4 regions of the Streptomyces sp. NPDC005423 genome follow, and region 4 is predicted to be linked to each of the others. Evidence: riboswitches for the same ligand, from Rfam matches in the RefSeq annotation. Region 4 holds a riboswitch; each other region holds the start of a gene.
What was found. A riboswitch is a leader RNA that binds a small molecule or an ion and turns the genes downstream of it on or off. The one in region 4 is predicted to bind cyclic di-AMP.
Positions count from the first base shown of each region.

Region 1 (5,434 bases), on a different contig from region 4:
CCCGCCCGATCGCCCCGTACATCGGACGCGGGAGGATCGGCTGCGGGGTCGGGATGGAGGCGTTGGCGTCGCCCATCTGCGCGTACGCGATCTGGCCGCCCTTGATGACGAGGTGCGGCTTGACGCCGAAGAACGCCGGTTCCCAGAGCACCAGATCGGCGAGCTTGCCGCTCTCGACGGAGCCGATCTCGCGGGCGAGGCCCTGCGCGAGGGCGGGGTTGATCGTGTACTTGGCGACATAGCGGCGCACCCGGTGGTTGTCCGCGCGGCCGTCGCCGGGCAGAGCGCCCCGGCGCCGCTTCATCACGTGCGCCGTCTGCCAGGTCCGCAGGACGACCTCGCCGACGCGGCCCATCGCCTGCGAGTCGGAGGAGATGATCGAGATCGCGCCGAGGTCGTGCAGGATGTCCTCCGCGCCGATGGTCGACGGCCGGATACGGGACTCGGCAAAGGCGAGGTCCTCGGGGACCGCCGGGTTGAGGTGGTGGCAGACCATCAGCATGTCGAGGTGTTCCTCGGCGGTGTTGACGGTGTACGGCCGGGTGGGGTTGGTGGAGCTGGGCAGCACGTGCGGCTCGGAGACCACGGTCATGATGTCGGGCGCGTGGCCGCCGCCCGCCCCCTCGGTGTGGTAGGCGTGGATGCCGCGTCCGGCGATCGCGGCGAGGGTGTCGCCGACGAAACCGGCCTCGTTCAGGGTGTCCGTGTGGATGGCGACCTGGATGCCGGTCCGGTCGGCCACCGTCAGGGAGGCGTCGATGACGGCCGGGGTGGAGCCCCAGTCCTCGTGCAGCTTGAGGCCGAGCGCGCCACCGCGGATCTGGGAGAGCATCGCCTCGTGCGAGACGGTGTTGCCCTTGCCGAGGAAGCCGATGTTGAGCGGGTACTGCTCCATCGCCTCCAGCATCCGGGCCAGATGCCAGGGGCCGGGCGTGACGGTGGTCGCCTTGGAGCCCTCGGCCGGTCCGGTGCCACCGCCGACCAGCGTGGTGACACCGGAGGCGAGCGCCTCGTCGGCGATCTGCGGGCAGATGAAGTGGACGTGCGCGTCGACGGCACCCGCCGTGAGGATGCGCCCGTTGCCCGCGATGACCTCCGTCTCGGGGCCGATGACCAGGTCGGGGTGGACGCCGTCCATGGTGTCCGGGTTGCCGGCCTTGCCGATGCCGGTGATCCGGCCGTCGCGGATGCCCACGTCTGCCTTGACGATCCCCCAGTGGTCGACGATCACGGCGCCCGTGACGACGGTGTCGGGGGTGCCCTCCGCGCGGGTGGCACGGGCCTGTCCCATCGACTCACGGATGACCTTGCCGCCGCCGAACACGGCCTCGTCACCGGCGAGTCCGGGCCCGCCGGAACGGTCCTCCTCGATCTCGATCAGCAGATCGGTGTCGGCGAGCCGGATCCGGTCGCCGGTGGTCGGCCCGAACAGGTCCGCGTACGCGGCTCGTGCAATCTCAGGCATCGAGGGCACCTCCGGTCTCCCCGCGCAGTCCGGGTACGACCCGGGCGCCGGCCAGCGGGACGAGTTCCACCTCGACCGGGATACCGGGCTCGAACCGTACGGCGGTGCCGGCGGCGACGTTGAGCCGCTTCCCGCGCGCGGCGCCGCGGTCGAAGTCCAGGCCGGGGTTGGCCTCGGCGAAGTGGTAGTGGGAACCGACCTGCACGGGCCGGTCGGCGGCGTTGAGGACGGTCAGGCGGGTGACCTCACGGCCCTCGTTGTAGACGATCGGGTCGTCCGCGAACAGGAACTCTCCGGGAATCATGGCGGCCTCTCCCCCGGTCACACGATCGGGTCGTGGACGGTGACGAGCTTGGTGCCGTCCGGGAAGGTCGCCTCGACCTGGACGTCGTGGATCATCTCGGGGATGCCGGACATGACGTCGTCCCTGGTGAGCAGGGCTCGTCCGGAGGACATCAGCTCGGCGACCGTACGGCCGTCACGTGCGCCTTCGAGGATGTGCGACGTGATGAGGGCGACCGCCTCGGGGTGGTTGAGCCGGAGCCCGCGGGCCCGGCGCTTCTCGGCCACGTCGGCCGCCACATGGATCAGCAGCCTCTCTTGCTCGTGCGGGGTCAGATGCACGTCCCACCTCACAGTCCTCGCTCCGGACCGTGCGGGGTCCGGTTGCCGCAGCCCCGGGCCGAACTCCCTGGTGGCGTGGACGGGCAGGCTAGTTGGACCGGGTTTCGGGCAAGTTAACCGAACCGGGATCAGGACAGGCGCGTCTACGCCCGTAGAACACAGCCGCGCCCGCCTCCTCGTGGCGCGGGGTTCCGTCCCCGGACGCCGTGGGGGGCCGAGGTGACGGGCCGTCGGTCACGGCGGCCGGCCGGCCCGAACGGCGGACGGGTCAACTCAGGTTTCTGCCAACGAAGTTGGCGTCGAGTCCAGCGGTCGGATTCCGGGCGGCCCCGCTCCGCCGGGCACTTGGGTGGACGCACGGCGAGCCGGGTCCGGGTCACGGGCCCCGCGTGCCGACGGGTACGCCGTGTGGGCGTGCCGGGGCGCGCCGCATGGCCCGCGTCACCACACCCGCCCGCTCCGGCAGTTGACGGAGCGTGAAGCCGTTCCGGACGGCGCACCGTCGAGGGGGTCAGTCCGGAACGGCACTCGGACGGACCGAATGGCATGCCACCGTTCGGACTACCTGTCCGTCCGCTTTCGGGACCGCTCCGGTTGCGCAACACGCCTGCTCCAAAGGCGGAACGGGACATTCCGGTGCTGGTCCGGGGCTGCGCGACCTCCTGGACACCGCGTCGAACACGCGGGTGTCCACCCGAACGGGTGAGTGGTGAGTAACAACACAAACCCCCCGTTCCGTTGGGATTTTCGGACATGAGTAGGTCAAGATCCGTGTCTGACGACAAGCCCCCGCCACACCGGTGGGGCGATCCGGGCGGACGCCGAGTCCTGCCGCCGCTCGGGTAACCGGTCGACAGGAGTGGATCGGCAGGAGTGGAGGACCCAGGCACGACGGGTCGCCGGAACGGTCACGCCATGACCGGCCCGAGCAGCCCTTGGGGTGAAGCCGCGACAGCGGCCGGGCAACTTCGCCAGCCCGAATCCGACAGGTCATCCTTCACAGGCGGCTGACGAAGGGTTGCGCATGACTGCGCTCAATCGTGTCCCGTCGCTGATGGTCCGAGCCGGTACGGCCTCGGCCTTCGCCATCGCCGCCGTGGGCGGCTCCGTCGTGGTCCCGGGCCTCGCGCCCGACGCCGCGGCCTCGACACCCGGGACGAAGGCACTTCAGGTGGCGGCCTCCAAGAAGGGCTCCCCCTACAGGTACGGCGCCACCGGACCCGGGCGGTTCGACTGCTCGGGGCTCACGTTGTACTCGTACAAGAAGGCGGGCAAGAGCCTGCCGCGTACGGCCGCTCAGCAGTACAACAGGAGCCACCACGTGTCCGCCGGCAGCCGCAAGGCCGGGGATCTCGTGTTCTTCCACTCCGGTTCCAGCGTCTACCACGTCGGCATCTACGCCGGGAAGGGGAAGATCTGGCACGCCCCCAAGACCGGGGACGTGGTGCGACTCCAGAAGATCTGGACCAAGAGCGTCTGGTACGGCCGGGTCAGCTGACCGCCCGGGAGGGCGGCGCCGCCTGACGGGCCGCCGCCCTCTTGGGTGCCCCACGGAGCCGCCTACGGCTCCTGCTGCCCGGCGGCGGGTACCGGCCGGGCCGGCACCGTCCACGGCAGTTCGATGGAGACCGTCTTGCCGCCCTCGCGGGTGGGGCGGATCCGCAGTTTCCCGCCGCACTCCGCGGCCAGCCAGCGAATGATCACCATGCCCCGGCCGTTGTCCTGCTGGACGGCGGCCGGCAGCCGCTTGGGGAAGCGCGGATGGCTGTCGGTGACGCCGATCCGCAGCCGCTCGTCACGGTCCAGCTCGATGTCCACCGTGAAGGTGGGCGACTGCCCGAACGTGTGCTGTACCGCGTTGGTGGTGAGTTCGGAGACGATGAGGCGGACGGAGTCGGCGGCCTCCGTGTCCGCCGGCAGTCCCCATTCCGCCAACGTCCCGATCACGTAGGCGCGGGCCGCGGAGACCGAGGCGGGATCGCTCGGCAGAGTGATGGATGCTTCCAGGTGATCTGCCATGGCGCGGTCGTCCCTTTCCCACGGGACCGGTGTCCGACACGGAGCGGATGGTTCGAGTACGGTCCCGGACTGGTGCTTCTTCGCCAGACTGCCATTACCGCGTCGGTCTCGGTGGCGATCCACCGAGATATGCATATATCTGTCGCTCGAAGCGGTGAACTCTGCGACGGCAGACCGTATTTGGGCGGCCTCAAAGGAGTAAGGAGGAGCCCATGCAGTACGGTCCCGCGGTGCGCCGCCGGAAGCTGGGCGCCGAACTGCGCGCGTTGCGCGCCCAATCGGGGCTCACCAGTGGTGAGGCGGCCCGGCTGGTGGGCTGGCACCAGTCGAAGGTGAGCCGGGTCGAGACGGGCGCCAGCGGGGTGAAAGCCGCCGACGTGCGGTTACTCCTCGACGCCTATCAGGTGGCCGATCCGCGGACCCGCGACATGCTGCTCGTCCTGGCGGGCTCCGGGGACGGCGGCGGCCGGCACCACTGGTGGCACGCCTACCGCGGCGTCCTGCCGCCCGCCTACCGGGACTTCATCAGTCTGGAGTCGCAGGCCTGCGGGATGCGCACGCTGGAGACGACCGTCGTCCCGGGGCTGCTCCAGACGTCCGAGTACGCCCGTGCGGTGACCCGGGCGGCCGTGGGGGACCCGCAGGACGACCCGGGGAACCTGAGGGACTCGAAGAACGCAGAGAACACAGAGACCGCAGAGAACACAGAGACCGCGCGGAATCCCGAGGGCTCCGAGGACTCCGAGGGCCCCAAGGGTCCGGAGGACCCGGAGGAGTTGCTGAACACGCTGGTGCGGGTGCGGCTGGCCCGGCAGGACGTGCTGCGTTCCGATCCGCCGCTGGCGCTGAGCGCCGTACTGGACGAGGCCGTGCTGCGCCGGGAGGTGGGCGGTCCGGGGGTGATGAGCCGTCAGTTGGCGCGGCTCGTCGAGGCTGCCCGGCTTCCCCAAGTCCGGCTCCAGGTACTGCCGTTCGCGGCGGGGGCACACATCGGCGTCACCGGGCCTTTCGTTATTTTCTCATTTCCGAGCACATCTGATCTGGATGTGGTTGTTCTCGACCACTTGACGAGTAGCCTCTATCTCGAAGGGAAAGAAGACCTCCAGGCCTACAGCGAGGCCTTCAACTCCCTTCGGTTCCACGCCCTTTCGCCCGAGGACTCGTTGGATTACATCGCCGGGATAGGTGACGGCGCGTAAGGAGGCACCATGTCAGTTCTGCCTCGGAACATTCCTTCAAGCGATGAACTGTCCGGTCTGCGGTGGCTGCGCAGCAGTTACAGCACCGGAGCGAACAACTGCGTCGAGACGGCCCGCCCGCACTCCG
Region 1 covers NZ_JBEXET010000020.1:115,666-121,099, forward strand. Annotated here, with positions in the region: gene ABZT12_RS21865 (urease subunit alpha) at 1-1,465, opposite strand, end outside; gene ABZT12_RS21870 (urease subunit beta) at 1,458-1,769, opposite strand; gene ABZT12_RS21875 (urease subunit gamma) at 1,787-2,089, opposite strand; cyclic di-AMP (ydaO/yuaA leader) riboswitch at 2,899-3,110, shown strand; gene ABZT12_RS21880 (C40 family peptidase) at 3,114-3,587, shown strand; gene ABZT12_RS21885 (ATP-binding protein) at 3,650-4,108, opposite strand; gene ABZT12_RS21890 (helix-turn-helix transcriptional regulator) at 4,321-5,307, shown strand; gene ABZT12_RS21895 (DUF397 domain-containing protein) at 5,317-5,434, shown strand, end outside.
Region 1: it holds a riboswitch for cyclic di-AMP, as region 4 does, so the genes downstream of both, ABZT12_RS21880 (C40 family peptidase) here and ABZT12_RS30500 (M23 family metallopeptidase) in region 4, are expected to answer to the same signal.

Region 2 (5,434 bases), on a different contig from region 4:
CTCCCCGTACGGCGTCTACCTCGTCCGTATCTACGCGGCGGCCTCGGTCCCCGTCGAACTGCTCGAAGCGGCCCGGATGGACGGCGCGAGCGAGTGGCGGATCTTCTCCCGGATCGCGGTGCCGATGATGATGCCGGGGCTCATCACGGTCTTCCTCTTCCAGTTCGTCGGCATCTGGAACAACTTCCTGCTGCCGTACGTGATGCTCGCCGACGACACCAAGTTCCCGATCACGCTGGGCCTTTACACCCTGCTGGCCCAGGGCAACTCGCAGCCGGCGCTCTACACCCTGGTCATCACCGGGTGTCTGCTGGCCGTCCTGCCGCTGATCGGGCTCTTCCTGGTGATCCAGCGGTTCTGGTCGCTGGACCTGCTCAGCGGCTCGGTCAAGGCCTGAGCGGTGGCCACCAGTCCGAACGGTCGTCGCAAACCCCCCACCATCCACGACGTGGCCCGGGAGGCGGGCGTCTCACGAGGCACCGTCTCCCGTTTCCTCAACGGCGGCCACTACGTGTCGCCGGCCGCCCGCGGCGCCGTGGAGTCCGCGATCAGGAAAACGGGGTACGTCGTCAACCGGCACGCCCGCAGCCTGAGCACCGGACGGTCGGACTCGGTGGCGTTCCTGCTCACCGAACCGCAGGAGAAGTTCTTCGAGGACCCCAACTTCAATGTACTGCTGCGGGGTTGCACCGAGCACCTGGCCCGGCACGACGTCCCCCTGCTGCTGATGCTCGCCTCCTCGCGGGACGACCGGCGCCGGCTGACCCGGTACATCACCTCGGGCCACGTCGACGGGGTGCTGCTCGTCTCCAGCCACAGCGGCGACCCGGTCGCGGCCGAACTGCGCGACGCCGGCATCCCGTTGGTGGCCTGCGGCAAGCCGCTCGGCCTCGGCTCCAAGGTGGGCTACGTCGCCGCCGCCGACCGGGACGGCGCCCGTGACATGGTCCGCTACCTCCTCAGCACCGGCCGCCGCCGCATCGGCATGATCACCGGCCCGCTGGACACCCCCGGCGGCACCGACCGGCTGGCCGGCTACCGGGACGTACTCCTGGAAGCGGGACTGCCCTACGACGAGGCGCTGGTGACCGAGGGCGACTACCGGCGCAGCGGCGGCGAGGAAGCGGCCCGCCGTCTGCTGGCGCGCGCCCCCGAGCTGGACGCCGTGTTCGTCGCCTCCGACCTCATGGCCCAGGGCGTGGTCAACGCCGTTCAGCAGTCCGGGCGTTCGGTCCCCGATGACATCGCTGTCGGCGGCTTCGACGACTCGGCCGCAGCCACCGCCGTCACCCCCGCGCTCACCACCATGCGCCAGCCCTACGAGCGCATCAGCGCCGAGATGGTCCGCATGCTCCTGGCACAGATAGCCGGCGAGGACACGGCGGGCGTGATCCTGCCCACGGAGCTCGTGATCCGGGAGTCGGCGTAGCGCCGTCAGCCGTCCGGTTCACGTCGAGTCGGGGGGGCTTTCCGACCGTATTCTCTGATCATGGCCGCTCCCCACGCATATTCGCTCATCGCCACCGACCTGGACGGCACGTTGCTGCGTGACGACGACACGCTCTCCGACCGGTCCCTGGCCGCGCTCGCGCGGGTGGCGGCGGCCGGTGCCCGGCACCTCGTGGTCACGGGCCGGCCGGCGCCGAGGGTGCGACCGCTCCTGGAGGACCTGGGTGCCACGGGGCTCGCGGTGTGCGGACAGGGCGCGCAGCTGTACGACGCCGGCGCGCACCGTCTGCTCTGGTCGGTCACCCTGGACCGGGAGCTGGCGGAGACGGCGCTGGGCAAGATCGAGGCCGAGGTCGGCCAGGTGTACGCGGCCGTCGACCAGGACGGCGTGGACGGTCTCACCCTCATCGAGCCCGGCTACCGGATGCCCCACCCGACGCTGCCGGCCGTGCGGGTGGGCCGCCGCGACGACCTGTGGTGCGAACCGATCAGCAAGGTGCTGCTGCGCCACCCGTTCCTGCCCGACGACGAGTTGGCGTCGACGGCGCGCGGGGTGGTGGGCTCCATGGTGTCGGTCACCATGTCGGGCCCCGGCACCGTCGAACTCCAGCCACTCGGCATCACCAAGGCGACCGGACTGGCGCTGGCCGCCCGGCACTTGGGCCTGGGCCCGGCGGAGACCGTCGCCTTCGGCGACATGCCCAACGACATCCCGATGTTCGACTGGGCCGCCCACGGTGTCGCGATGGCCAACGCGCACCCCGAACTCAAGGCCGTGGCCGACGAGATCACCATGTCGAACGAGGACGACGGCATCGCCGTCGTCCTCGAAGGACTGTTCCCGGGGGCCTGAGAGCCGGAACTCCTAGTACGCGCCGTACACGTTGTCGATCGAGCCGTACACCGCGGCCGCGTAGTTGCAGGCGGCGGTGATGTTCGCGACCGGGTCGTAGGGGTCGTACGAGGTGCCCGCCACGTGGTAGGCGTTGAACGTCGGGTCGATGACCTGGAGGAGCCCCTTCGACGGGGTGCCGGCCGCCGCGTTGGAGTCCCAGTTGTTGATGGCCAGCGGGTTGCCGGAGGACTCGCGGATCACGTTGCGGTAGATGCCGTCGTACGTGCCCGGGATCCCCTTCTGCGCCATGATCGCGAGCGATTCGCGGATCCAGCCGTCGAGGTTGTTGGAGTACGTCGTGGCCGACGCGGTGGTGGCCGTCGTGGTGGCCGTGGTGGCGGCCGAGGCGGTGGTCGCGCCGATGATCGGCAGCGCGAGCACGGCCGCACCGCTGCCGGCGACGGCCAGGGTGCGGACGAGTCGGGCGCGTCGGGACTGGGCGGTTCCGGGCATGTCGAGGTTCCTCTCCGTCGCCTGCGAGGTGAGCTGTCGGGTTCGGGCTGGGAGGTGCCCGGCCGCGTCCTCGCGGACGTGGCTCAACCCCGAGCCGGTCCGGCCTCACGGCCGGTCCGGCGACTTACCTGGGTCCCCCGCTCCTGCCGTGCGAGTAGTTCGTGACTGGGATGCCGGGCGGCGGCAGGATTCGGCGTTCCGCTCGACAGGCCGGGAACGTATGCGAGAGAACATGTCGGGAACAAGTGGCGGAATCACACCTCACCCCTTTTGACCTTGGTCCGGGGTCTATGAGGTACTTGATCCTTTGCGTCAGCCATGAGTCAACTGGCAAGAGGCGCAAGGAAGAACGAGGACGGGTCGGCGCACGGGTCACGCACGGAAACGCGTGACCCAAGTCACGGGAAGGTGAGAACCGGCAAATCGGGCAATAGCAGTTAATCCTTGCCAACCGCCTGTCGCGGGTGACGGCATGGCCCAGATTCGCGGGAGCGATGGAAAGCGGCATTTCCTTTTCGATCGGTATTTGTCCACTGTTATCAGGTGATCAAAAACATACCGGTCGTGATCCGATACCACCCCGCCTGGCCGGGGTGGGTGGCATGGGTGATCGAAAGCTGACCGGATACGCTGACTTGAGTGCTGGCAGCGACCTATCGACAAACCGTGTGACCGCCCAGAGACACCAGCAGACAGGAGACCCCTCGTGACCGTCGTCGGGCCGTTCGGGCTGAGCGTGCGGGACCAGGCTCTGGAAGCCGATGTCCAGGCCGGATTGGCGGCCGTCGAAGAGGGGCTGCTCGAAGCCACCAAGAGCGAGGTCCCCTTCATCACGGAGGCCGCGCAGCACCTGGTGCGCGCGGGCGGCAAACGGTTCCGTCCGCTGCTGGTGATGCTCGCCGCCCAGTTCGGCGACCGTTTCGCACCCGGTGTCGTGCCGTCGGCGGTCGTCGTCGAACTGACCCACCTCGCCACGCTGTACCACGACGACGTGATGGACGAGGCGGCCGTGCGCCGCGGGGTGCAGAGCGCCAACACCCGCTGGGGCAACTCGGTGGCGGTCCTCACCGGAGACTTCCTCTTCGCCCGCGCCTCGCACATCCTGGCCGACCTCGGGCCGGAGGCGGTGCGGGTCCAGGCCGAGGCGTTCGAGCGCCTGGTCACCGGCCAGATCCTGGAGACGGCCGGACCCACCGACGGGCGCGACCCGGTCGAGCACTACCTCGACGTCCTCGGCGGCAAGACCGGCTCCCTGGTCGCGGTCTCCTGCCGGTTCGGCGCGATGATGTCCGGCTGCGACGACACGGTCGTGGACATCCTCACCCAGTACGGCGAGCGGCTCGGCGTCGCCTTCCAGCTCGCCGACGACGTCCTCGACATCGCGTCCGACGGCCACGAGTCCGGCAAGACCCCGGGTACGGACCTGCGCGAGGGCATCCCCACCCTGCCGGTGCTCCTGCTGCGCGAGCGGGCCGCCCGGCTGGGCCTGGCCGAGGACCTCGCCCTCTGCGAGCTGCTCGACTCCGACCTCACCGACGACGCCCGGCACGCCGAGGCGCTCTCCCTGCTGCGGGCCCACCCCGCCCTGGAGCAGGCCCGCCGCGACACCGTCCGCTACGCCGAGGACGCCCGGGCGGCCCTCGCCCCCCTCCCGGAGTGCGACGCGAAGACCTCCCTGACCGAGATGTGCGACGCGGTGGTCCACCGCGCCGGCTGACCCGGCCGGCCGCATCCGCCCCCATGTGATCCAGGTCACCCGCTCGGAGTGAGGTTCCCGTCAGGCCCGCTCCGTAGTCATGCCCAGAAGCCGGCGCAGGGGTCGCCGGTGGGGATGCGGGAGACAGAGGAATCATGGGTAGGAACGCCACCTTCGCGAAGAGCCGCAAGAGTCTGACCGCCGCGGTCATCGGGCTGACGGCCGTGGCCGGTGCCGCCGCCGGAGCCGTCCCGTCGTACGCCCAGGAAGACCCGTCCGGGGGCGGTACGGTCCTCGCCGCCAGTCTCCGGGGCGCCGACGAGGGCGCTACCGCGCTCGAATTCGTCCGGGTGGAGGGCGACCGGGTCTCCGTGGCGGTCACCTGGCACGGCACCGGCCGCCCGGCCGCGCTCCGCATCCACCAGGGCGACGGGAACGCCGCCGGTGACGTCACGATCGACTTCGGCGCACTGCTGCGCCACAGCGCCGGCCACACCGTCACCGGCACCGTCGAGGTCACGGACGCCGCTCTCCTCGGCACGCTGACGACCGACCCCGGTGCGTTCTCCGCCGACCTGACCACGACCGGCTCCTCGGCCGGCGCCCTGCACGGCCGGCTCCACCACGTCAGCACCCCCGTCGACTTCCGGCACGTCCTGGGCAGCTTCCAGGCGCCCGTAGTCGAAGGGCAGCAGATCTACGAATGCAAGCCGACCGACGCCGGCGGCTATGCCTTCGCCCAGCGGGACGTCAGCGCCGCCCTCGAAAAGGGCATCGCCCACTCCTACGTCCAGCCCAACTCCGGCGTCCCGCAGTGGGTGGCCCCCGACGGCAGCGCCGTCACCGGCACCGTCGTAGCCAAGACGCCGAACGGCACCGGCAACATCCCCGAGGTGGAACTCGCCGCCACCCGGTCCGGCGCCGCGCACGGGCTCCTCTCC
Region 2 covers NZ_JBEXET010000008.1:111,771-117,204, forward strand. Annotated here, with positions in the region: gene ABZT12_RS12485 (carbohydrate ABC transporter permease) at 1-397, shown strand, start outside; gene ABZT12_RS12490 (LacI family DNA-binding transcriptional regulator) at 401-1,429, shown strand; gene ABZT12_RS12495 (HAD family hydrolase) at 1,490-2,302, shown strand; gene ABZT12_RS12500 (transglycosylase SLT domain-containing protein) at 2,315-2,797, opposite strand; cyclic di-AMP (ydaO/yuaA leader) riboswitch at 2,801-3,003, opposite strand; gene ABZT12_RS12505 (polyprenyl synthetase family protein) at 3,504-4,514, shown strand; gene ABZT12_RS12510 (DUF3455 domain-containing protein) at 4,649-5,434, shown strand, end outside.
Region 2: it holds a riboswitch for cyclic di-AMP, as region 4 does, so the genes downstream of both, ABZT12_RS12500 (transglycosylase SLT domain-containing protein) here and ABZT12_RS30500 (M23 family metallopeptidase) in region 4, are expected to answer to the same signal.

Region 3 (5,434 bases), on a different contig from region 4:
CCAGGGCGTCGACCTCTACAGCGAGGTCAAGGACCGGCTCCGCGCCGCCCTCGACTTCCACGCCCGCTACCAGCTGGGCGAAACCGCGCCCGCCTGGCTGTGCGGCGGCAAGGTGGAGCGGAGCATGGGGTCCGACCTGGAGGTGGCGCTCAACCACCTGGAGAACCGGCTGGACCTCCCCGTGCCCGCCGCGCACCGGCTCGTCGAGCAGACCCGGCCGTCCGGCACCGACGACCTCTTCGTCTCCTGGGAGACCCTCACCCACGCCGGAAACCCCGCCGACTGACAGCCGCCCGGCGCACGTGGTCATTCACGCCCCGCGGATGACGTATGCTTGAGACACAACGACGCGGGGTGGAGCAGCTCGGTAGCTCGCTGGGCTCATAACCCAGAGGTCGCAGGTTCAAATCCTGTCCCCGCTACTCAAGACTTGGGGCCGGAATCCGGAAACGGATTCCGGCCCCAAGTGTTTCTCCCCCTGTTGGGTCACTCGGCTCGCCTTCCGTTCCGGCTACGGGAAACCTGGAGGCGTGGAGCAGGAGGGGCCGTACGCGCGAACCGCCGGACGTCCACCCAGCGATCCCGCCCGCGACCTCGACCTCGATCCCGCCCCCGCCCCCACCCCCGGCCCCGGCCTCGGTGCCGCCCAGGCACCCGTACCGCAGGGCGCGGCCGAGGGGCGGCGGATCTCGTACACCCGCACGTTCGTCCGTTCCCTCCCCGTGCTGCTGCTGGTCGCCGGGGCGTTCTACGACTACTTCACCCCGACCCAGTTCACGGCCGGCCCGCTCTTCACCGCGGCCCCGCTGGTCGCCGCCCCGCTGTACTCGCGGCGCGGCACCCTGCTCACCGGCCTGGCGTCCGTCCTCGTCGTGCTCGCCACCCATCTCGGCCTCGGTATCGTGCTGCACGCCGCCGCGATCACCGAGTTGGTCACCGTGGGAACCGTCGCCGCGCTCGCCGTCCTGATCAACCTCCTGGTGCGCCGCGGCTACGAGCAGCTGGCCTCCGCACGCGAGATCGCCGAGGCGGCCCAGCGCGCGGTGCTGCCCGAACCCGCCGGGCGGATCGGCGGGTTCGACATCGCCGCCCGCTACGAGGCCGCCCAGGAGGACGCCTCCATCGGCGGCGACCTCTACGCCGTCCAGGACACCGCACACGGCGTACGGCTGGTCGTGGGGGACGTACGGGGCAAGGGCATGGGCGCGGTCGCTGCCGTGGCCGTGGTCATCGGGGCGTTCCGGGAGGCGGCCGAGCAGGAAACCACCCTGGAGGCGGTCGCGCAGCGGCTGGAGCGGGCGCTGGCGCGCGAGGGCACCCGGCGTGAAGGGCTCGACGCCTTCGAGGGGTTCACCACCGCCGTACTGGCCGAACTCCCGCACGCCGACGGCGTCGTCCGGATCGTCAACCGCGGCCACCCGCCGCCCCTGCTGCTGCACGGGGACGGCGTGCTGCGCGTCCTGTGCCGGTCCGGATCCTCGCCGCCGCTCGGCATGGGCGAGCTGGGCACCTGGCCCGACCGCGTCGAGGAGTTCGCGTTCCCGGGCGGGGCGCTGCTGCTCCTCCACACCGACGGACTCTCCGAGGCCCGGGACGCCCGCGGCACCTTCTACGACCCCGAGACGCGGCTCGCCGGAAGGGTCTTCCAAGACCCGGGAAGCCTGCTCGGCACCCTCGCCAAAGAGGTGCGCAGGCACTCCGGGGGCGGCACGGCCGACGACATGGCCCTCCTCGCCGTACGCCGGCCCTGACCGTCGTCACCCGCAGTGAGCGGGCGGCCCCGTTCCGAGTAACAACTGACAGACCGTCAATGGAGACTGTGATCGTGAGGTGAGGCCAACTCGCCCGATTTGCACCGGTCATGGGCCGTACGTCCGCGCCAAGAACCGTTAATGATCAAGCGGAACAGCTTGGAATACCCACCACCGGTCTATTAACGTTTGATAACGCAGCGCGGTCGTTACAGCCGTCACCAGAGACGGCTCCGCGCGCACGCGCCGAATCCCGCGAGGGAACCGGGGAACCACCACCTTGGGGTGAATCGCACGTCGACAGCCGTGGCAGCACGGCTGGTTGACGCGCGTAGGAGACCTTCCTGCTCCGAACCCGTCAGCTAACCCGGTAGGCGAGAAGGAAGGAAGGAGCACGCCCAGGTGGCGTCAGACCGGCCTGCCCCGGAAGCCCCGCTCGTCTACGGCGGTCACCGTCCCGACGAGGGCCCCTGGGAGGAGTGGAATCCCAGCGCGGAGACCCTCCGCCCCCACCGCGGCCGGCATCGCGTCGGCCGGCAGCGCGGCGGCGGGCTGGCCCGCAGCTCCACCGTCCTCGGCGTCGGCGTCATCGCCGCCGTCGGCGCGGGCGGAATGGCCAGCGCCCACACCGGCAAGCCGCCGGTCTCGATCTCCCTGCCCGACCTGCCCTCCGTGGGCTCCCTGCTGCACGACGCCCCGGCGGCGACGCCCAAGGGCTCGGCGGACGCGCTCAGCAGCGTCGGTGTGACGAGCGCCGACACCGCGGACGGCGCCTCCGACGCCGGCGAGGCACTGCGCAACCGGATCATGGCGCAGGCCGACGCCCAGCAGGTGCAGCTCGACGGCACGTCGCAGGCGACCGTGGAGGCCGCCGTCGCCCAGCAGGCCGACGACGCGGCGGCGAAGGCGGAGCAGGCGGCCGCGAAGAAGGCCGCCGGCGCGAAGCAGGCGGCGGAGGCGGCCGCCAAGAAGAAGGCCGAGGCCGCGCACCTCGCCGAACTGGCCAAGCAGTACCAGCTGCCGGTCGTCTCCTACACCCTCACCGGCACCTTCGGGCAAGCCGGCACCATGTGGGCCTCCGGCTACCACACGGGCCTCGACTTCGCCGCGCCCACCGGCACCCTGATCAAGGCGATCCACAGCGGCACCGTCACCGAGGCGGGCTGGGCCGGGTCGTACGGCTACCGCACGATCATCACCCTCGACGACGGCACCGAACTCTGGTTCTGCCACCAGTCGTCGATCAGCGTGAGCGTCGGACAGAAGGTCGGCACCGGTGACGTGATCGGACGGGTCGGCGCCACCGGCAACGTGACCGGGCCGCACCTCCACCTCGAAGTGCACCTCAACGGCAGCAGCACCGCCAGCGATCCGATGACCTGGCTGCGCGGCAAGGGTCTCAACCCCTGAGCCCCGCCCGGCGGTAGGCGCGCACAACTCCCGCCGTGCCTAAGGCCGGTAGGGGTTGTAGGCGGGGTACGGCGTCCCCGGGTACCCGTACGTCCCGGGGACGGGCCAGGGCGGCACCGACACCGGTACCGGCGGGGCCGTCATCCGCGCCGCGTACTCCAGCGCGGGCCGGGCCACCTCCCGGCGCAGCGCCAGCTCGTGCAGCAACTCCCTCTCCCGTACGGCGAATTCGGCGTCGGCGCGGCCCCGCCGCCCCCGGTGGCGCAGCAACGCCAAGGAGGTCGCGTACGTCTCGTAACGGGCGACCGAGCGGGCCGCCGGCCTGCCGAGGTGGTGCCTGGCGTACTCCCGGGCCAGCCGCCTGGCCCTCATCGACCCGAGGACGAAGGGTTCGACCGGCGTGAGCCAGCCCGCGACGACATACGCCGGAAGCTCCTCGCGGACGGTCCTCAGCTCACGCTGCCGGGTCCAGACGACGAGCCAGGTCAGCAGCCCGAACGCGGGAACCATCAAGGCGCCGTAGACCGCGAAGAAGCCGTACTGGCCGAAGGTGGAGGAGCCGTTCCAGACCGCGTGCATGCCCATCGCGAGCAGCAGCCCGGCCAGCGGCGGCAGGGCCCGCCGGACGGGCCGGTGCCCCGGCGACAGGGCCGCGACACCGAAGCCGATGCCCGTCAGCACGGTGAACAGGGGGTGCGCGAACGGGGACATGACGATCCGGACGAAGAAGGTCGCCGCCGTGACGGAGGTGATACCGCGGTCGCCGGTCAGCTGGTCGGTGCCGAAGGCGGTGCCGAGGTAGAGGATGTTCTCGGTGAACGCGAAGCCGGTGGCGGTGACCCCGGCCGTCACCGCCCCGTCGACGATGCCGGTGAAGTCCCGTCTGCGGAAGAGGAAGACGAGGAGTACGGCGGCGGCCTTCGCGGACTCCTCGACGACCGGCGCTATCAGCGTCGAGCCGAGGGTGTCCGCGCCGGAGGGGTCCGCGGTCGCGGCCGCTATCCACCGGGTGGCGAAGCTGTTGGCGACGATCGCTATCAGCGCCGCCGCGCACGCGCCCCAGGCGAAGGCGAAGAGGTGGGTGCGCCAGGGCGCCGGTTCGACCCGGTCCAGCCAGCGGAACGCCACCGTCAACACCGGTACGGGCAGCACGGCGAGACCGAGCCCGACCAGGAACCCCTCGGTCCCGGTCTGCTGCCGCACCAGCGCCAGGATGACGAGCCCGGACAGCGCGAGCAGGAGGATCAGGCCGCCGTACCCGGCCCTTCCCCACGCCCTCGACCGCGCCGGGCCAGGGCGCGGTACCCGCCACCGCCGCCACCGGTGCGCGGGCCCGGGCACACCGTGGGCCGCGGGGCCGCGAGGCGGGGGGTACGGCGGACAGGTGGCCACGGCATCGACCCTAACGACGGAGAAATCGGCCCGCGACGGTGGTTCGGCTCAGGGCTGTTCCCCGTGCTGTACGCGACGGAAGAGCAGATCGTTCACGACATGACCCTTCTCCAGTCCCTGGCCCTCGAAACGGGTCAGCGGCCGGAAGCCGGGACGAGGCGCGAAACCGCCGTCGGGCGCGGTGTTCTCGAACTCCGGGTGGGCGCCCAGCACTTCGAGCATCCGCTCGGCGTACGGCTCCCAGTCGGTGGCGCAGTGCACGAGCGCGCCGGGTGCCAGCCGGGACGCGGCGAGGGTCAGGAACTCCTCCTGGATCAGCCGCCGTTTGTGGTGCCGCTTCTTGGGCCAGGGATCGGGGAAGTAGACGCGCAGTCCGGCGAGCGAGCCGGGGGCGAGCATCTCGCGCAGCAGGATGACGGCGTCCCCGTTGGCGACCCGGATGTTGGCGAGGCCGTGGTGGTCGGCGAGGCCCAGCAGGTTGCCCTGGCCGGGGGTGTGCACGTCGACGGCGAGGATGTTCACCGCGGGGGTGTCGGCGGCCATCTGCACGGTGGCCTCGCCCATGCCGAAGCCGACCTCCAGCACGACGGGGTGGTCGTTGCCGAACAGTTCGCCGAGGTCGACCACCCGCTGTCCGTCGATGTCCAGGCCCCACTTGGGCCACAGCCGCCGCAGCGCGTCGGCCTGCCCGGCCGTCACCCGGCTCCGGCGCGGCTGGAAACTGCGGATCCGCCGGTCGAAGTGCGAGCCCGCGGGATCGGCCTGCGGCCCGTCCGGGAAACGGGGCGCGCCCTTGGGACGGAGGGGCCCGGCGGGAGCGCGGGGGCCGGGGTCGCGGGAGCCGGGGTCCTCGCCGGCGTGGACGGGGAGCGGGGCGGCGG
Region 3 covers NZ_JBEXET010000001.1:792,520-797,953, forward strand. Annotated here, with positions in the region: gene ABZT12_RS03735 (alginate lyase family protein) at 1-286, shown strand, start outside; tRNA gene ABZT12_RS03740 (tRNA-Met) at 349-422, shown strand; gene ABZT12_RS03745 (PP2C family protein-serine/threonine phosphatase) at 531-1,751, shown strand; cyclic di-AMP (ydaO/yuaA leader) riboswitch at 1,986-2,143, shown strand; gene ABZT12_RS03750 (M23 family metallopeptidase) at 2,154-3,161, shown strand; gene ABZT12_RS03755 (PrsW family intramembrane metalloprotease) at 3,201-4,553, opposite strand; gene trmB (tRNA (guanosine(46)-N7)-methyltransferase TrmB) at 4,602-5,434, opposite strand, start outside.
Region 3: it holds a riboswitch for cyclic di-AMP, as region 4 does, so the genes downstream of both, ABZT12_RS03750 (M23 family metallopeptidase) here and ABZT12_RS30500 (M23 family metallopeptidase) in region 4, are expected to answer to the same signal.

Region 4 (5,434 bases):
GGGTGACACCGAGCCCCTGCTCCAGATAGCCGTCGACACTTCCCCACGTCTGCTCGGCGGCCTCCAGGGCCGCCGTCAGATACTCGGCCCGCGCGTCGAAGAGAGGGCTGAGCAACTCCATCACCTCGGGGGAGTAACCCGCGGCGGACGTACTGCTGCGGCGCACCTTGTAGCGGCGGTGCACGGCGTTGGACTCCAGGTAGTCGGCGAGGATCGCGTCGCGCTCCACCCCGAGGGCTAGCAGGGTCACGGCTATGGAGAGACCCGCGCGGTCCTTGCCCGCCGCGCAGTGCATCAGCGCCGGGACGCTCTCCTCGGCGAGCGCGCTCAGCACCCGGGAGTGCTCGGCGGTGCGCCGGGTGACGATCGCGCGGTACGAGGCGATCATCCGGTCCGCGCCCTTGCCGTCGCCGAGGAGTCCGCGCAACTGGTCGATCTCGCCGTCGCGGACCATCTTCCAGAACTCCGCGCCGTCGGCCGGGTCGCTCAGCGGCAGGTTCACGTTGCGCACGCCGGGCAGCTCGACGTCCGGGCCCTCCAGCTTCAGATCGGCCGCGTTGCGGAAGTCGAAGACCGTGTGCAGCCCCAGGGAGGCGAGGAACGCGGCGTCCTCCTCGGTGGCGTGCGCCAGATGGCCGCTGCGGAACAGCACCCCGTACCGCACCCGTCGTCCGTCCGCCGTCGGCAGTCCGCCCACGTCACGGAAGTTACGCACTCCGGCCAGCTCCGGCTCGGTCGACGGCACCTGCTGCGTCACGAGGGCTCCTTCGGCTCCGCCCGCCGACGCGGCTCACCGACAGGCACGCTCCGACGATACGACATGGGGTTCCCCGGCAATCAGTTGTCCACAGGCGTTGCCAGCGGCCCCCGTGACCTTGATGATGTCCGTGCTTGATCGGACCTGTTGGAATCTGTGAGGACGCAATGCCGGACATCGCCGAGAACGGCCGCACCTGGGTGCTTTCGGGACCCACCAGCAGCTACGCCCTCCATCTCACCGAGCACGACGAACTGCTCCACCTGCACTGGGGCCCCGCCATCGCGCTCGCCGACGCCGAGGCGCTCGCCGCCCGCCCGCTGCCCACCTGCTCCTCCTTCGAGTCCCCGCTCGACGGGCGCGAGGAGTACCCGGTCGAGGGCGGCCCCCGTTTCGTGCGGCCCGCCCTCTCCGTGCGCACGGCGCAACGGCGCGGCACCGAATGGCACTTCGAGCGGTACGAGACCGAGGGCGACGAGCTGCGGCTCCGCTTCCGTGACGGCGGGCTGGCGGTGACCCTGCACTACCGGATGCGCGGCGACGTCGTAGAGCGCTGGACGACGCTGGACAACGACGGGGCCGAGCCGCTGGAGCTGCTGCGCGCCGACTCCGCGACCTGGACGCTGCCGGAGCGCGAGGAGTGGCGGCTGTCGCAGTTGCACGGGCGCTGGGCCGCCGAGTCCCGGCTCGCACGCTCCCCCCTCACCTACGGCGAGAAGGTCATCGGCAGCCGGCGCGGCCACACCGGGCACCAGCACCTCCCCTGGGTCGCGCTCGACACCGACGCCACCGAGGAGCGCGGCGAGGTCTACGGCTGCGCCCTCGGCTGGTCGGGGTCCTGGCGGATCGCCGTCGCCCAACTCCCCGACGCCCGCGTGCAGATCACCGGCGGCGCCGGCCACGACGAGTCCGGACTGCTGCTCCTGGCGGCCGGCGAGACCTTCACGACCCCCGTCTTCGCCGGCCTGTGGAGCGACGGCGGCTTCGGCGGCGCGAGCCGCACCTGGCACGCCTACCAGCGGACCTACGTCATCCCCGACGCCGGCCAGGACCGGCCGGTGCTCTACAACTCCTGGGAGGCGACCCAGTTCGACATCTCCGAGGACCAGCAGGAGGCCCTCGCCCGGCGCGCCGCGGCGGCCGGTGTCGAACTCTTCGTGGTCGACGACGGCTGGTTCGGCGCCCGCACCAGCGACCGCGCCGGGCTCGGCGACTGGACCCCCAACCCGGACCGGTTCCCCGACGGCCTCGCGCCGCTCGCCGACCGCGTCCACGCGCTCGGCATGCGCTTCGGCATCTGGGTCGAGCCCGAGATGGTCAACCCCGACAGCGACCTGTACCGCGCGCACCCCGACTGGGTGCAGTACCAGCCGGGCCGGAAGCGGACGGAACAGCGCAACCAGCTCGTCCTCAACCTCGCCCGCGAGGACGTCCAGGAGTACCTGTGGGAACAGCTCCACGGACTCCTCTCCAACGCCCCCGTCGACTACGTGAAGTGGGACTTCAACCGCTGCTTCACCGACGCCGGCTGGCCCGGCGACGCCTATCCGCAGCGGCTGTGGGTGGACCATGTGCGCGCCCTGTACGCCCTGTTGGACCGGTTGCGGCAGGCCCACCCGGGCGTGGCCTTCGAGTCCTGCTCGGGCGGCGGCGGCCGGATCGACCTCGGCGTGCTGAGCCGTACGGACCAGGTGTGGACCTCCGACAACACCGACCCGCTCGACCGGCTCGCCATCCAGCACGGCTTCAGCCAGATCCACCCCGCCCGGGTCATGGCCGCCTGGGTCACCGACAGCCCCAACACCCAGCTCAACGGCCGCGTCAGCTCGCTCCGCTTCCGCTTCGTCAGCGCCATGGCCGGGGTGCTCGGGGTCGGCGGCGACCTCACCCGGTGGACGGCGGAGGAGCTCGCCGAGGCCCGCCGCTGGGTCGACCTCTACAAGGAGATCCGGCCGCTGGTGCAGCACGGCGACCAGTACCGGCTGCGCCCGCCGCGCGGCGGGCTGAGCGCCGTCCAGTACGTGCGCGGCGACGAGACCGTCGTCCTCGCCCTGCTCCAGTCACAGCACTACGGCGAGCCGCTCCCCGCGCTGCGCCTGCGCGGCCTCGACCCGACAGCGTCGTACGAATGCCTCGAAACGGGCGAAGTGCACCGGGGTGCCGTGCTGTTGCACCACGGGCTGGATGCCGGACTGCGCGGCGATCTCGATGCGACGGTTCTCCGGCTGCGCCGCATCTGAACCGCATGCCCGAATTGGCCACTTAGTCCCAACTCGATCCGGAATTGGGTTATCTGGGGAGGCGGCGCGTGAGCAGCGTCATATCCGTGACCGAGCGTCGTCCGTCATGTGCACGTAATAAGGGCGTGGCGCACGGGAATTGAGTGCGGCGCCGAACCGTGAATGCACGGAGGGTCACCCCTGATTCCCCCAACGGATCAACCAAAACGCAAAGTCGCGGAACTTCCTGCTTGTCCCTTTGTGCCTCGACCGCTTACGTTCGCCACCAATCCGGACGGACGCCCAATCCTGCCGCCGCCCGGAACCCGCACACACCCACCCGTACCACGGCAGGAGCGGGGGACCCACAGGCCAGACCGCCTGTTCCGGTCTCCGGAACAGGCTTGGGGTAAAGCCGCGCCCAGCGCGCGGCCGGACATCTCCCGTCCGCACCCGACAGCTCACCTCGCAGGCGCCGGAGAGGAATTCGCCATGCCCGCGAAGGGTAAGCACCGCCGTCCGAGGACCCAGCGCCTCAGCCGTTCGATCGCCGTCGCCGGAACGGGCGGCGCCGCACTCGTCCTCCCGCTCATGGGCGCGGCCGGAGCCCACGCCGCCACCGCGACCGCCGCTCCGGAGAAGGCCGTTCGGTCGGTACCGGCCGCCGCCGAGAAGACGTCGACAACGAAGGCGACGACAACGAAGGCGTCCGCAGCCAAGGCGTCCGCCGCGAAGAGCGCCGGTGTCCGGACGTACGCGGTGAGGACGGGCGACTACCTGTCGAGGATCGCCGCGGAGCAGGACGTCGACGGCGGCTGGAACCGGATCTACCAGGACAACCGGGAGGCCATCGGCGCCGACCCGTCGCTGATCCACCCGGGCCTGAAGCTCTCCCTCGGCCACAAGTCCGCGACGGCGACGACCAGTTCGTCCTCGGCCGACGCCTCGGCCAGTGCGAAGACGACGTCCACGACGAAGACGACGTCCGCTGCCCGGACCACCTCCTCGGACAGCGGCACGGCGACCGGCTACACGCTCCCCGTGACCGGCGGCACCACAGGCACCGGCTACCACGTCGCGGGCAGCATGTGGTCCAGCGGCTACCACACCGGCATCGACTTCGTCGTCCCGACCGGCACCACCGTCAAGGCGATCGCCGCGGGCACGGTCGTCTCGGCCGCCTACGACGGCGCGTACGGCAACGAGGTCGTCGTGCGGCACGCCGACGGCCAGTACTCGCAGTACGCCCACATGTCCCAGCTCTCCGTCTCGGCCGGCCAGACCGTGACCGAAGGCCAGCAACTGGGCCTGTCCGGCGCGACCGGCAACGTGACCGGCCCGCACGTGCACTTCGAGATCCGGACCACCCCGTACTACGGCTCTGACGTGGACCCGGTCGCCTACCTCCGCTCGCACGGGGTCGGCGTCTGACACACCCTCGACCGGCCCTCCTTCGGCCGACGTCCCTTCGACCGACGCCACTCCGACCGACACCCCTTCGAAGCCGCTGAGGGCCGGACCCACGATCCCCGGGTCCGGCCCTCGGTGTTGCCCCGCAACAACCCTGCGCAGAGGCTTATTCCGCCCTTGGGCAAGCCTTTATCAGTGGCTTATCTCACCGTACGTCAACCCCCGCTTACGATCGCGTAGGTCACATCCCGGGTGAATCATGGCCCCCGTGGCAGACGATTCGAAGAGTGACAGCAGAGCGGTGATCGGGTCGTACGTGGCGCTGGGGGACAGCTTCACCGAGGGTGTCGGCGACCCCGGCCCGGACGGCGCGATGGTCGGCTGGGCCGACCGGTTCGCGGTACTGCTCGCGGACCGCAGGGCCGAGGGCGACTTCGCGTACACCAACCTCGCCGTGCGCGGCAGACTGCTCGACCAGATCGTGGCCGAACAGGTCACGCGCGCCAGGGAACTCGCCCCGGATCTGGTCTCCTTCACCGCGGGCGGCAACGACATCATCCGTCCCGGCACCGACCCCGACGAGGTCGCCGAGCGCTTCGAGCGCGCGGTCGCCGACCTCACCTCCGCCGTCGGCACCGTCATGGTGACCACCGGCTTCGACACCCGTGGCGTGCCCGTGCTCAAGCACCTGCGCGGCAAGATCGCCACCTACAACGGCCACGTACGAGCCATCGCCGACCGCTACGGCTGCCCGGTCCTCGACCTGTGGTCCCTCAAGACCATCCAGGACCGCCGGGCCTGGGACGGCGACCGCCTCCACCTGTCGCCCGAGGGACACACCCGGGTGGCGCTGCGCGCCGGGCAGGTGCTCGGCCTGGACGTACCGGCCGACCCGGAGCAGCCGTGGCCCCTGCTGCCGCCGCGCGGCACGCTCGACATCCGGCGCGACGACGTGTACTGGGCGCGCGAGTACCTGGTGCCCTGGATCGGACGCCGGCTGCGCGGCGAGTCCTCGGGCGACCACGTCACCGCCAAGGGCGCGCTCTCG
Region 4 covers NZ_JBEXET010000039.1:19,741-25,174, reverse strand. Annotated here, with positions in the region: gene ABZT12_RS30510 (tyrosine-protein phosphatase) at 1-757, opposite strand, end outside; gene ABZT12_RS30505 (alpha-galactosidase) at 925-2,997, shown strand; cyclic di-AMP (ydaO/yuaA leader) riboswitch at 3,304-3,464, shown strand; gene ABZT12_RS30500 (M23 family metallopeptidase) at 3,469-4,407, shown strand; gene ABZT12_RS30495 (SGNH/GDSL hydrolase family protein) at 4,688-5,434, shown strand, end outside.